One region of the Bacillus sp. NPDC094077 genome, then DNA from elsewhere that is predicted to be linked to it. Evidence: predicted binding sites of a transcription regulator. Region 1 holds the regulator's gene; each other region holds the start of a gene.
The links. Region 1 encodes Rex, which represses fermentation and respiration genes when NADH is low (regulators of the CRP and FNR family bind a similar motif). Its sites were predicted from a motif close to TTGTGAAATATTTCACAA; they were not measured.
Positions count from the first base shown of each region.

Region 1 (4,762 bases):
GCAATGATTGCAGCTGCAGGTACAATTGCATACGAACAAGGAAAACGTGCGACATTAGCTTTAAATGCAAATCCAGGATTAGATATTGAAGCGTAGTTATACACAAAATTAACCACAGCTTGTGGATAAAACCCATATTATCTGTTGATAATATGGGTTTTATTGTGTATATGAAATGTTAATAACTTTTTAAAAAAGTGTGGATAATGTGGAAAAGTTATTTTGAGGTTTATATTATAAAGGTGGATATGTGTATAAACTTGTGGATAATACAGATGAAGTCTGACCTTTAACGTTATTCTTTTTTGGGAAATAAAAAACAAGAAGATATCCCAAAAAACCTTTTAAAGCATCCTTCTCTTATTATATAGATTGTTACTATTATCAATCTTTGTCAGTAAATCGATGTTTTTTGTCGAATCGTCGATATAATTTCATGCACTATGGAACGGATTCTAAAATAGAAAATAAAAAGGATGTCATCTAGTCAAAAATCTCGACTTATGAGACATCCTCCTTGTTTAAATTCTCTTATAAATGCAGTTCTTCCCACTCTGCCATACAAGCTTCAAGTTGTTCTTGTAGTGTTTGCTTTTTAGTTGTAATTTCACTAGCCTTTTCATAATCTGCATATATTTCTGGTAAGCAAAGCTGATCTTCTAACGTAGCAATTTCCTCTTCTAATTCTACGATATTTTGTTCTAATTCTTCAATTTTTCGAGTGCGTTGACGCTCTAACTTTTTGCGCTCTTTTTCTTCTAGGTAATTTAATTTCTCTTGTGCAATTACTTTTTGAGCAGGGGCTTCATCTTCTTGCTCTAGCTCTGCACGCTCAATCATCTCGTTTTTCTTTTCAACGTAGTAATCGTAATCCCCTAAATATTCCTGTGCACCTTCTGCTGATAACTCAACAACAGTCGTTGTTACGCGATTAATAAAGTAGCGGTCATGTGAGACGAATAGAAGAGTCCCTGGATAATCAATTAAAGCATTCTCCAAAATTTCTTTACTATTTAAATCAAGATGGTTCGTAGGCTCATCGAGAATTAATAAATTTGATTTTTGCATCATAAGTTTTGCGAGAGCTAATCGAGCTTTTTGTCCACCACTAAGAGAAGATACTGGTTTTAGTACATCATCCCCTGTGAATAAAAAGTTACCGAGTATAGTGCGGATTTCTTTTTCAGGTTGCAATGGGTATTCGTCCCATAGTTCATTTAAAACTCGCTTAGAAGATGTTAAGTTGGCTTGTTCTTGATCATAATAACCAACAGATACATTTGATCCGAAAGCAACATCTCCGTGTAATAGCTGTAACTTATTCACAATGGATTTTAATAGTGTGGATTTTCCAATTCCGTTAGGTCCAACTAAGGCAACACTATCTCCGCGAGTTAAGCGCATATTTACATGCTCAATAATAGGTTCCGCATCATAGCCAATCGTTGCATCTTTTACTTGTAAAACATCATTTCCACTTTGTTTTTCGATATCGAAGTGGAAGGATGCTGACTTAGAATCACCTAATGGTCTCGTTAATAATTCCATTCTGTCTAATTGTTTACGGCGACTTTGAGCACGTTTGGTTGTAGATGCACGAGCTATATTCTTTTGAACGAATTCCTCAAGTTTAGCGATTTCATCTTGTTGTTTTTCGTAACGCTTCATTTCTTGCTCGTATAGTGCTGATTTTAAGTCTAAGTATTTACTGTAGTTACCAACAAATCGTCTGCTTTCTTTATTCGAAATTTCGTATACTTGTGTAACGAGTTTGTCTAAGAAATAACGGTCATGGGAAACGATTAAAATTGCACCAGGATAACCTTGTAAGTATTGCTCAAGCCATGTGAGTGTTTCGATGTCTAAATGGTTTGTAGGCTCGTCCAAAATAAGTAAGTCTGGTTTCGTTAATAATAATTTACCAAGAGCTAATCGTGTTTTTTGTCCACCGCTTAAAGTAGAGATTGTCGTTTGGTGCGTCTCCACAGGGAAGCCAAGACCGCTTAAGATCGAGCGGATATCTGCTTCGTACTGATAACCACCTTGATCTTTATAGTCTAATTGTAATTGATCATAATCAGCTAATAACTTTTCGTATGTAGCTGCATTTGAAAAGTTTTCTTCCTTTCCCATCTCTTGCTCTAGCCTTCGAAGTTTTGTCTCCATTTGCTGTAGGTGTGTAAAGACTGTTAACATTTCATCCCAAATTGTTAAAGTTGTTTCTAGCCCAGTATTTTGAGCTAAATACCCTATTGAGACATCTTTCGGCTTTATAATTTCACCACCATCATGAGATAGCTCACCAGCGATAATTTTTAATAATGTAGATTTTCCAGCTCCATTTCGTCCAACTAATGCGATACGATCTTTCGTTTGAACTTCCAATTTTATGTTTGCAAGAATTGTTTCTGCACCGTATAATTTCGAAAGTCCATTCACTTGTAATAAAATCAATGTTTTCACCTCAAATAATTTCTTAACTTTGCCATGTTTATATTTCTCAATCATACTAAAAATAGTGTATAGTTTAAAATACAGAGAGAATACTTCTTCTCTTTATTATACAAGGAATTTAATGAGTGCTAAACTTCTGTATTTGATTAAAGCATATGAATAAAGATAGAAAGAGAGGAGAGGTTATATGGATCAGCAAAAGATTCCACAAGCCACTGCTAAACGATTGCCTCTATACTATCGATTTATCCAAAACTTATCTCTTTCTGGTAAGCAACGTGTTTCATCAGCCGAATTGAGTGAAGCGGTAAAAGTAGATTCCGCAACAATACGAAGAGATTTTTCGTATTTTGGAGCGTTAGGGAAAAAGGGATATGGATATAACGTAAATTATTTATTATCATTTTTCCGTGAAACACTTGATCAAGATGATATAACACGTGTAGCACTTATTGGAGTAGGTAATTTAGGGACCGCTTTCTTACATTATAATTTCACGAAAAACAATAATACAAAAATTGAAATGGCGTTTGATGTTAATGAAGAGAAAGTTGGAACAGAAATCGGAGGTATTCCTGTATATCATTTAGATGAATTAGAAGAAAGATTATCAAATGATATACAAGTGGCAATATTAACAGTACCCGCTACAGTAGCACAAGCTGTAGCTGATAGGTTGGCAGAAACAAATGTGCACGGTATTTTAAACTTCACACCAGCACGATTAAATGTATCAGAGAATATTAGAATCCATCATATTGATTTGGCTGTAGAGTTACAAACGCTTGTTTACTTTTTGAAAAATTATCCACAATAAAACGCAGAGGAAGCGACCTCTGCGTTTTATTATTGTTTTTTCTTTGTGAATTTAACTAATATAAGGCGAAGTGCCAAATTAAAATCAATTGTTGCCATAACTGCAAATAGTATTGTCCACACATTCCAGATTGTATCTGTCACGTTCGTAATGGCGAAGCGTGTAAAGATACATCCAAGAAGGAAGTACAATGCAGCCATGAACAATGGTGAGTTTCTCATACAAAAAATCCTCCGATAAAGCCTTGCATTTTTTCAGCTTCTTTAATCATTTCTTGAATTTGCTCATTGCTTACTGCAATTTGAGCGACTGCAACGAATGTATTCATCGCAACATGAGCTGCAATTGGAACGATAATACGTTTCGTTTTTACATATAAAAAGGCGAATACGAGCCCCATAGCAGTGTATACCAATAAGTGAGTAAAATCAAAATGAATCGCCGCAAATACAAGGGAACTAATGATAGCAGCAATAAAGAAGTTAAACTTCTTATAAAGTGTACCAAATAAAATTTTTCTAAATACGATTTCTTCTAAAATTGGCCCTATAATAGATACAACAATAAGGAACCAAGGTGTTGTTCTTGCGATGTCCATAAGCCTTGCTGTATTTTCAGATCCAGGTTTAATACCTAGTAAATACATCTCAATCATACCAGCAATACTTTGTGAGAAAAATGCTAAGAAGAACCCGATGAAAATCCATCCAATTGTAGCTGGAACAGTAGAGCGCATTGTATCTAAATGCCTTTCACGAATATCTGTTCTAAGTAACCAAAGTACGACGCATAATGCAATAAAGAAGCTAATGATAGCCCAATGTCCAGTTATGATTTGTCCTTTTTCCTCAAGGGTCAATCCTCTATTATCATAGAGTCCTGTTTTTAGGAGAAGTGGTAATCCGACAATTCCAGATAACTGCATTAAAATGTATGTAACGATAATCCACCAATATTGTTTCTTCAAATGGTTTAACCATCCTTTCTAACTCTAGTGTATGAGATAAGGTAGGATAACATGTAAATATGCTACCTATGATATAAACTTTCATTCGAATTATGATTTTTTTGTAAATCCGTATTTGAAATTAAAGTAGTAGACAGGAAAAAGTTGTGCGTTTAGCGAAAACAACTTAGGGTGTCTTTCATATTGTAACATACGAGTAGTGGAAACAACGATTCATATAGTACGGGTAGTATTCTATATAGAAAAGTTTATATAGTGATTTGCGAAAAAATTATGATTTTTTTACTTGCAAAAGAAATTGAGATTATTTATTATTATAAGTGTGTTAGCACTCGGATGACTTGAGTGCTAATAAATAAAATTTACATAACAAAATGAGGAGGTTATTGTTCATGCTAAAGCCATTAGGTGATCGCGTTGTAATTGAGCTTGTTCAAGCAGAAGAAAAAACAGCAAGTGGTATTGTATTACCAGACACTGCAAAAGAAAAACCACAAGAGGGTAAAGTTGTTGCAGTAGGTACT
Region 1 is NZ_JBNNUF010000030.1:2,787-7,548, forward strand. It holds gene tsaD (tRNA (adenosine(37)-N6)-threonylcarbamoyltransferase complex transferase subunit TsaD) at 1-96, shown strand, start outside; gene ACQKNR_RS28145 (ABC-F family ATP-binding cassette domain-containing protein) at 532-2,454, opposite strand; gene ACQKNR_RS28150 (redox-sensing transcriptional repressor Rex) at 2,642-3,271, shown strand; gene ACQKNR_RS28155 (YdiK family protein) at 3,301-3,492, opposite strand; gene ACQKNR_RS28160 (CPBP family intramembrane glutamic endopeptidase) at 3,489-4,238, opposite strand; gene groES (co-chaperone GroES) at 4,631-4,762, shown strand, end outside.

Region 2 (4,762 bases), on a different contig from region 1:
TTTAAAATACTATCGATTTACTGACAAAAAGTTACAATAGAAGCTGTTCCAAAACAGGACAGCTTCTATTGTAAAAAGTCAATATATTTAGATAAATTTAAAGGGTATACAATTTTTTTGCCGAATAAATAAGTTAGAGAAAATTACGGATAAAAATAGCCCGAACCATGCAGGGCATGATTCGGGCTTATATTCAGATTAGTAAGCTAAGCTGAATAGACCTTTAATGTGTGATAAGTAACGAACGTTACTTGCTTCTTTCATTAATGATGCTGGTAGGCCTTTAAGTGGAGTATTGCTTGCTCCGATTGTAGCAACAGCATCTTTACGTCCTAGACTAGCAAGTGTTCCAGAGTTTACAGGTGCGAACTCTTCGAATGCTTTACCTTCTAGTGCTGCGTATAAGTTGTATCCAATTAACTCACCCATTTGCCAAGCGATTTGTGCAGTTGGTGGGTATGGACGACCGTCTGGAGAGAAGACAACGGCGCTGTCTCCAGCAACGAATACGTCTTTGTGAGAAGTAGATTGTAGGTATGCATCAACTGTTGCACGACCACGGTTTACTTCAAGACCTGATTCACCGATTAATGGGTTACCTTGTACGCCGCCCGTCCAAACGAATGTGTTAGCAACGATTTTTTGACCGTCTTTTAAGTCGATTTCATTGCCAGCAACGTTTGTTACAGGAAGACCAGTTAAGAATGTAACACCGCGTGCTTCTAAGCTAGTAGTTGCACGTTCGATTAAGTGGTCTGGTAATACTGGAAGAATTTTTGGACCTGCTTCTACAAGAAGAAGTTTAATTTCTTTTGGATTTACGCCGTGGCTTTTTGCAAGTTTAGGCATAATGTCAGCAAGCTCACCAACTAGCTCAACGCCAGTTAATCCGCCACCACCGATTAAGATTGTAGCATCAGCTTCGTTTTTCGTTTTCGCGTATTCACGAATACGGTCTTCAACGTGTTTGTAGATTTTGTTTGCATCAGCAGCAGATTTTAATACCATGCTGTTTTCTTCTAGTCCTGGAATACCGAAGTAAGCAGTTTTACTTCCTAAAGCAACTACAAGTGCATCGTAAGATAAAGTAGTGCCGCCAGCTAACTTGATTTCTTTACTATCAACTGAGAATGACTCAACTGTTGCAATTTTAAGATCGATGTCTTTACCTTTGAAAAGCTTTGTAAGTGGCATTGCAACTGCTTGCTCAGCAACGTTACCAGCTGCAAGGCGGTGTAGTTCAGTGATGATTTGGTGTGTTGGGTATTGGTTGATCACTGTAACTTGTGCTTCTGATTTGCTGTAATATTTACGTACGTTTAAAGCGGCCAGAAGTCCGCCATAACCAGCGCCTAAGATGACAATTTGTTTTGACATAGTATGATATCCCCCGTCTTTACTAATTGTTGTTATAAGTTAAATTATTTATTGTTACGTTCTGCACTAATTTGAAGATATGCGTTCACAAAGCGGAACATTTTTTGTGCTTGTGGGTCTTTTAGTAATTTTAATAGACCGAATAGGCCGATAACTTCGTTGCTTTCGTCAGCACGATCTTTCGCTTCGATTGCAGTTGCAGCCATGCTTTTCACTGTATCTTTTACAGGTTCTACAAGCTCTTGGATTGCACCAACAGTGTCGCTTTTTAATACTTCATCAGTAGCAACAGTTTGAGCGAAGTCATAAGACTTAGTTAAAATGTTAACAAGCTCAGTTAATTTTGGGAGCTGTTCTACTAGTGTTGTTAATGATTCTTGTACCTCAGGTTTTAACAACTGATCAAGTACATCAAGTTGTCCTTGGCTAGCAGAAATTTGTACAGTTTCTTGTTCTGGCTTTGTTTGAGTCATAGTTTCTGGCATCTCCAATTCTCCTTTACGATAGCAATACTCTTATTTTTGATAGGTAAGATAGTTACCGTTTACGAAACTTTATACAAAGTTTCACAAAACACAATAAAATGCCTTTAAATTTATGATAGCAAGTAAGCTGAAATCATAAATCCAAAACCATAATGTCCTACCTATTATTTATGAACTGTCCGATACATGGCTTGTCCGCATAATGGAAAGTTCCCTTATCGGAAAGTGTATATAATATATATCTTATATTATATACTATATACACCTATGTTAACATAAAAATGATTCCTAATTATTTGATATTGAGCGTATAACCTAATACTGACAAGGCATGAAAGCGCATAAAATATTTTGTTTGAGTTAGAAATGTACATATTTACAAAGAAAAAAAGGGAAAAATGAACAAATCTCTGTTCATTTTTTCCTTTTTCTTATTGTTCATCTTCTGTAATGAGCATTGATGTGTTACCGCTTTTTTCAAGATGGCATTCGCCCCAAGTGCAAAGAGAATCGAGAATGGATTCTAATGACCATCCGTAGTCTGTAAGAGAATATTCTACTTTTGGTGGTACTTGATTGTATACTTTTCTTTGAATAACCCCGTCTACTTCTAACTCGCGTAATTGTTGCGTTAACATTTTTTGTGTAATACCAGGCATTAAACGTTTTAGTTCACTCGTTCTCTTTGTACCTTTCGTTAAGTGACAAAGAATAACAACCTTCCATTTTCCGCCGATAACCTCTAAAGTCGCCTCGACAGGAATATTATATTTCTTCATATAAAAAATCTCCTTTGATGAATGTAGATTTCAGTTCTTCAGCAAAAGAAGCTAAATAAGTTAAATGTTACTTTTTAGTGCCTATAGTACTTTAAAGTACGTACTTTTTATCATGTTGAATATGTTTCATAATAGCATACGTAAGAGGCAAATGAGTAGTACGGTACCAAAAAGTGCCTATGTTACTTTTTGGTACCTATCGTACTTTAAAGTGCGTTCTTTCAAAAAGGAATGAAACCATTCATAATAGTTTTTATAAGCAATAAAGTTATTTTTGTAGAAGATAAAAAGGCCTTTTTATCATACTATTGTGATTGGATTTCTTGTAATAAGGAGGAATTCAATTGAGTTCATATACAGTAGCTTCTTCGGCAACACAGACGAATAGAAGGAGTATGTTTGCTTTATTAGCGCTAGCGATTAGTGCATTCGGAATAGGGACAACTGAATTTATAAGCGTTGGTTTATTACCATCTATTTCGGAAGATTTACATGTTTCTGTTACAACAGCGGGTTTAACTGTTTCTTTATATGCGTTGGGGGTAGCGTTTGGTGCTCCGGTATTAACGTCGTTAACAGCTAGTATGTCGCGAAAGACGTTATTAATGTGGATCATGATTATTTTCATTATTGGTAATGGAATTGCAGCGGTAGCAACAAGTTTTACAGTGCTACTTGTTGCGAGGGTTGTATCTGCTTTCGCACATGGCGTTTTTATGTCGATCGGATCTACAATTGCGGCTGCACTTGTACCAGAAAATAAACGAGCTAGCGCAATAGCTTTTATGTTTACTGGTTTAACGGTTGCGACGATTACAGGTGTACCGATTGGGACGTTTATTGGTCAACAGTTTGGCTGGAGAGCTTCATTTATGGTAATTGTGGCAATTGGAATTGTTGCTTTCATCGCTAATAGCATGCTGATTCCGTCTAATTTGAAAAAAGGTACATCCGTATCATTTCGTGATCAATTCAAACTAATTACGAACGGAAGGCTATTACTTGTTTTCGTCATTACTGCATTAGGATACGGGGGAACATTTGTAACATTTACGTATTTATCACCGTTGTTACAAGAAGTAACAGGATTTGAAGCAAGTACCGTTACCATCATTTTATTAGTGTATGGAATCGCCATTGCGATAGGGAATATGGTCGGCGGAAAATTATCGAATCATAATCCGATTCGGGCGCTATTTTACATGTTCTTTATTCAAGCGATTATATTATTTGTTTTAACATTTACAGCACCATTTAAAGTAGCTGGATTAATTACAATTATTTTCATGGGACTATTCGCATTTATGAATGTTCCGGGGCTACAAGTATATGTCGTTATATTGGCTGAGCGCTTTGTTCCAAGTGCGGTTGATGTTGCTTCAGCAATTAACATTGCAGCATTTAACGCAGGGATTGCCCTTGGAGCTTATTTAGGTGGAGTTGTAACGAATTCATTAGGCTTAATTCATACAGCCTGGGTAGGCGGCATTATGGTAGTAGGTGCTGTTATTTTAACAGCTTGGAGTATGAGATTAGAAAAAAGAGATCAAGTGAAATAAAGGAGAGAAAAGTATAATGAAAAATTTACAAAGTAAAACAACATTGCATAACGGTGTAGAAATGCCTTGGTTCGGTTTAGGTGTATTTAAAGTAGAAGATGGGCCAGAACTTGTAGAAGCTGTAAAAGCAGCGATTAAAGCAGGATACCGTAGCATTGATACAGCTGCAATTTATGGAAATGAAAAAGCAGTAGGTGAAGGAATTCGTGCAGGTATAAAAGAAGCAGGAATTTCTCGAGAAGATTTATTTATTACTTCAAAAGTGTGGAATTCGGATCAAGGATATGAAACAACACTTGCTGCATATGAAGAGAGTTTAAAAAAATTAGAACTAGATTATTTAGATTTATATCTTGTTCACTGGCCTGTACAAGAGAAATATAAAGATACGTGGAGAGCGTTAGAAACACTTTATAAAGAAGAGCGTGTACGTGCGATTGGAGTAAGTAATTTCCAAATCCATCACCTGCAAGATGTGATGAAAGATGCAGAAATTAAACCGATGATTAACCAAGTAGAATACCACCCTCGTTTAACACAAAAAGAATTACAAGCTTTCTGT
Region 2 is NZ_JBNNUF010000004.1:277,564-282,325, forward strand. It holds gene ACQKNR_RS13130 (NAD(P)/FAD-dependent oxidoreductase) at 199-1,377, opposite strand; gene ACQKNR_RS13135 (DUF1641 domain-containing protein) at 1,422-1,862, opposite strand; gene ACQKNR_RS13140 (winged helix-turn-helix transcriptional regulator) at 2,294-2,641, opposite strand; gene ACQKNR_RS13145 (MFS transporter) at 3,037-4,200, shown strand; gene ACQKNR_RS13150 (aldo/keto reductase) at 4,217-4,762, shown strand, end outside.
Region 2: a site for Rex is predicted at 1,932-1,949, ahead of ACQKNR_RS13135 (DUF1641 domain-containing protein). Genes of this name have one in related genera too.

Region 3 (4,762 bases), on a different contig from region 1:
GTTCCTTCCACAACTTCGGTAAACCCAAGATCATTCAGGTGTCGGGTAATCTCATAGCCATACGTTTCACGGCGGCTAATGATTTCCAGCACACATCCTTCCAGCGAACCTTTCAGCATTTCGGTTAAATTTTCCATATTCTGATCCTCCTCTACCCCCTATTCTGTCTGACTTATATTCAGTATTACAGAGTACTAAGGCGAATTTTTTACTGAATAGCTTTTGAGAAACCACACTATTCAGTATTACTTATTACAAGTACATTGTACGACTAAGTAGATAAGATGTCAACTGCATTTTCAAAAAAATTTAAAAATCAGCTATATCCCTATTCGTTACAGCTGATTTTCTTTATGAAGAGGTCTCGCCACATACCTATCAAGCTAAGAAAAGCGAATATCCAAAATAAATACTGTACATTTTTTATTTTGGATCGTTATAAAATTCTGAAGTTGATGGATGTGGCGGGTTCCCTTTATTAATGAGATGGATTATTTTTACGTTCTTCTACAAACTCACCTGCGAATTTAATACATAAGTTTTTGAATACATACAAATTCTTTATAAAAACAACACTACATGTAAGACATACTGTTTGTTACGATAACATCATGTTCATATCTTCTGCTGCAGTTGTAATTAGTTTTAAACCAAATGTTTCTTGTAATACATCAAGTACGCCAGGTGAAATAAATTCAGGAGCCTTTGGACCAATGCGAATATCTTGAATCCCAAAACTAAATAGCCCTAGTAAAATGGCAACCGCTTTTTGTTCAAACCATGATAAGACAATGCTCACTGGCAATTCATTCACTTCACATTGAAAAACATCTGCTAAAGCGGCCGCTATTTTTACTGTAGAAATTGAATTATTACATTGCCCTAAATCAATGTAACGTGGAATCTCCGTACCAGGTACAACACCATAATTTACATCATTAAAGCGGAATTTCCCACAAGAAGTTGTTAAAATAACCGTTTCTAGGGGAAGTGACGTTGCTAATTCACGATAATATTCTCCACCTTTTCCTGGTGCATCACAACCTGCGATAACAAAGAAACGCTTTATTTTCCCTTCCTTTACTGCCTCAATGATTTCTGGAGCTAATGATAATACTGTATGATGATGAAATCCTGTTACTAATTGTTCATCCGACTCCATACATACTTCAGGAAGTTCTAGCGCTTTTTGAATCAATGGTGTAAAATCATCATTTTCAATTTTTTGTACACCCTCTAAACCTGCAATATCATATGAAAAGAATCGATCAGAGTATGATCCTTTAATTGGCATAACACAGTTCGTTGTAGCTAATATTGCACCGGTAAATTTTTCGAAAAGGCGTCTTTGATCGTACCATGCTTTACCAATGTTTCCTTTTAAATGTTTATATTTTTTCAATTGTGGATATCCGTGTGCTGGTAGCATTTCAGAATGCGTATAAATATTTATCTCTTTTCCTTCTGTTTGCTTTAATAATTCCTCTAATGCAAATAAATTATGGCCAGTAACTACAATTGCCTTACCTTCTACATGATTTTGTGTAATTTGAACAGGTTCTGGAACACCAAAGTGATTCGTATGTGCCTCATCTAATAACTCCATCACTCGTAAAGCTGATTTCCCAACTTTCATAGCCATATCAATATGTTCTTGTTCATTAAAATTAGAATTTGTTAATGTCATATATAACGCTTCTTGAGTTGTAGCATCTACAAATGCATCAGTATACCCTAGCTGAGCAGCATGTGTACGATAAGCCGCAATTCCTTTTAATCCAAACACAATCGTATCTTGTAAACTTGCAATTGTTTCATTCTTACCGCAAACACCCATTACTTTACATCCGCCTGTTGGCGTTTGTTCACATTGATAGCAAAACATATCATCCCACCCTTTCCCAATCATTCATTACAAACTAAGCATAATATTCATTGAGAAAAAGGGATGTGATATCAATCACAATAATATATAAAAATTTGTGACAATTCATCTTGTCGACATAATATTTTTACTATCTTCTTAATTTTATCCCTAATTTCCTTTCATAATATACAAATGAACGAACAAATACCGATACCATATACAGATGCCTCAGCAAGAAGAAAATTTAGGTCTTAGCCTAACCGCCATTCATCCGCCACCTGCTTATTCCTTGAGATGGGAGTTTTCTGTCGGGAAATGATTTAAAACATAATGGGAATTTCTTCATTTACAATATTTTTACACTATCTTAACATTGTTTACATCTCTACATGTTATAGTGATATAGAAACTACTTAAGGAATTTCATGTACATTTTTATCTTTATGATTTCTTGTCTGATTGATAAGAGATCATGTTATATTTTTATAACAGGGGTGAGTTAGAATGAATGAAACTTTCATGACACTTTTAATGCATGATGTTACTTACGTTACTATAGCACTTATGACAGTACTGGTTTTTGTATACTTGGAATTAAAATCTCAATGACATTTTCAGGATTGTTCAATAGCCTTGGCATTTAAATATAATAAGTATAAACAGAGGAGGAAATTGTTTTCTTCTCTCTTTTGTATTCCCAAAGTGTCTTAAATATAAAAGGATTAAGCTAAGTTTTACAACTTAGGTGCGTAATCTACTAAGTATCATGCTTTTTTCAAACATAATACCCCTTAATCAAAGGTGTAAATTTATCAAATTATATCTTGATACAAAAAAACAGCGACATATAGTTATGTCGCTATCATTATTTTATTTCAACAAATCCAATGTATGTAAAAGCAATCCTTTGCCACCTACATCACCATGACCAGGTACTACTGAATTCATGTTTCCATATCGGTTCAATACATTTTCAATCGATGTGGACCATTCATTTACATACGCATCAGCAACATTCCCTAAATCTTTTGCTTCCGCAGATTTCACTAAACAGCCTCCAACTAAAATTTTATATTGAGGTAACCAGACAACAATGTTATCTTCTGTATGTCCTTTACCTGGATAGAACGTTTCTACTTTCATATTTCCAAACTTCATATTCGTAATCGTTTGTAAGTCTCCGAGTGGCACTTCATATCCATTTTTCTTTGCTAGTTCCGCAGTTAATGCTGTACTATGCGCTTTAATTCCTCTTTCTTTCAACGCTTTAATTCCGCCAATTCGATCAGCATGTGCATGTGTAATAATGACATCCGTTACGCGCTTCTGAAATTTCTCTTCTGCCATCTCTATTAATTCCTTCGTTAACTTATCATCCCAAGAAGAATCGACAAGTACTAATCCTTTAGAAGTATTAAGAACTAGACCGTTCGAAGGAACTGCTTCTCTGTTAAAATACCCTAACTCCGTATGAACCCATACATTTTTGTTTAACTGAGAAATTGAAATGGTTCCTGTCTCATTTTTTATTATGTTTTGCTCTACCTTTTGTTCTGCTTTTACTGGAGATACTGCACTAACAAATTGAGTTGCTCCTAGTAAACTTATACATAACCCTACTTTTAATAATGTATTCTTTTTCATTTTTATCAATCCGTTCTTTCAAAGCAAATAGTTATTACCTATAATAGACAATTCATTTCAAAAGTTTGTTCCATCTTTACTTACATATTTTTCATGCCATTAATAAAAAAACGTACAAAATTTTGTACACTTTAAGACTTAACCTTTCATTCCATAATTCTCAAACTCTTCCTCATCCCCATAAAATACATTCAAATCAATATACTTTTCTTTTCCTTTAAAACCTCTTAATCTTCCACGGTTCGTGTATTGCCAAAACGTCCAATTTCTTTCATCTGATAAACTCGTTTTTGTAAGAACACTACGAATCCATATATCACATTCAGGATATGCATCCTTTATATACAAATCATACGCCTCTTGAGTTGCATACAATATAACTTTCTTGTCATAATGTTTTTCGAGCATTCTTACCATTACTGACAACTCTTTCACAACATCTTCACGTTTAGGAGGATTGTCTTTTTTATTACCATAAAACTCAACATCAATTACCGGTGGTAACGCTCGTCCATCTTTTGGAACGGTTCGCATATATTGCTCTGCTTGCGTTTCACCCTTACTATCAAAACTAAAAAAATGATACGCTCCGGTGCGCATACCTGTCTTATTCGCATTCGTCCAATTTGTCGAAAAGTACTCATCCACAAACGAGCTCCCTTCAGTGGCCTTTATAAACGCAAACTTCATATTTTGCTTTTCTAACTCTCTCCAATCTATCTCTCCTTGATAAGATGCGACATCTACACCTTTTATTTCATACTTGTCCGCACTTAATTGATTCGGAATGAATATACCTTGAAAAACTAAGTAAGCGAAAACACCCATTACACTAATTAAGGTAAAAACTCCTCCTATAATAAGCTTCTTTTTCATTCGTATCCTCCATCTTTACGCATTAAAATTCTACTTACCATTCACGCTTTTTATTAATCATCATTTTTTCTTCAAACGCCTTCTCTAAATCAATTTCTAATTTATTTGCTAAATCACATACATTCCAAATTACATCAAACATTTCTAAACCGATTTCTCGTTTCGAATCTTGTATTTTATCACGTTTTAATATAACTTCTGTTAATTCACCTAATTCCGCCATTGCATACATCGTACGCTCTTCAATTGTCGTATTTTGAAACCCTTTTTCTTTACTAAAACTTGCTACATATCTCTGGAATTCTGAAATATTCATATGTAATCTCCCTTCCTCACAAATACTCCATTTTTTCTATTAAACTTAAAATCAAAATT
Region 3 is NZ_JBNNUF010000006.1:222,246-227,007, forward strand. It holds gene ACQKNR_RS17215 (PadR family transcriptional regulator) at 1-137, opposite strand, end outside; gene hcp (hydroxylamine reductase) at 599-1,885, opposite strand; gene bla2 (BcII family subclass B1 metallo-beta-lactamase) at 2,738-3,511, opposite strand; gene ACQKNR_RS17230 (glycoside hydrolase family 25 protein) at 3,650-4,387, opposite strand; gene ACQKNR_RS17235 (MazG nucleotide pyrophosphohydrolase domain-containing protein) at 4,422-4,703, opposite strand.
Region 3: a site for Rex is predicted at 1,949-1,966, ahead of hcp (hydroxylamine reductase). Genes of this name have one in related genera too.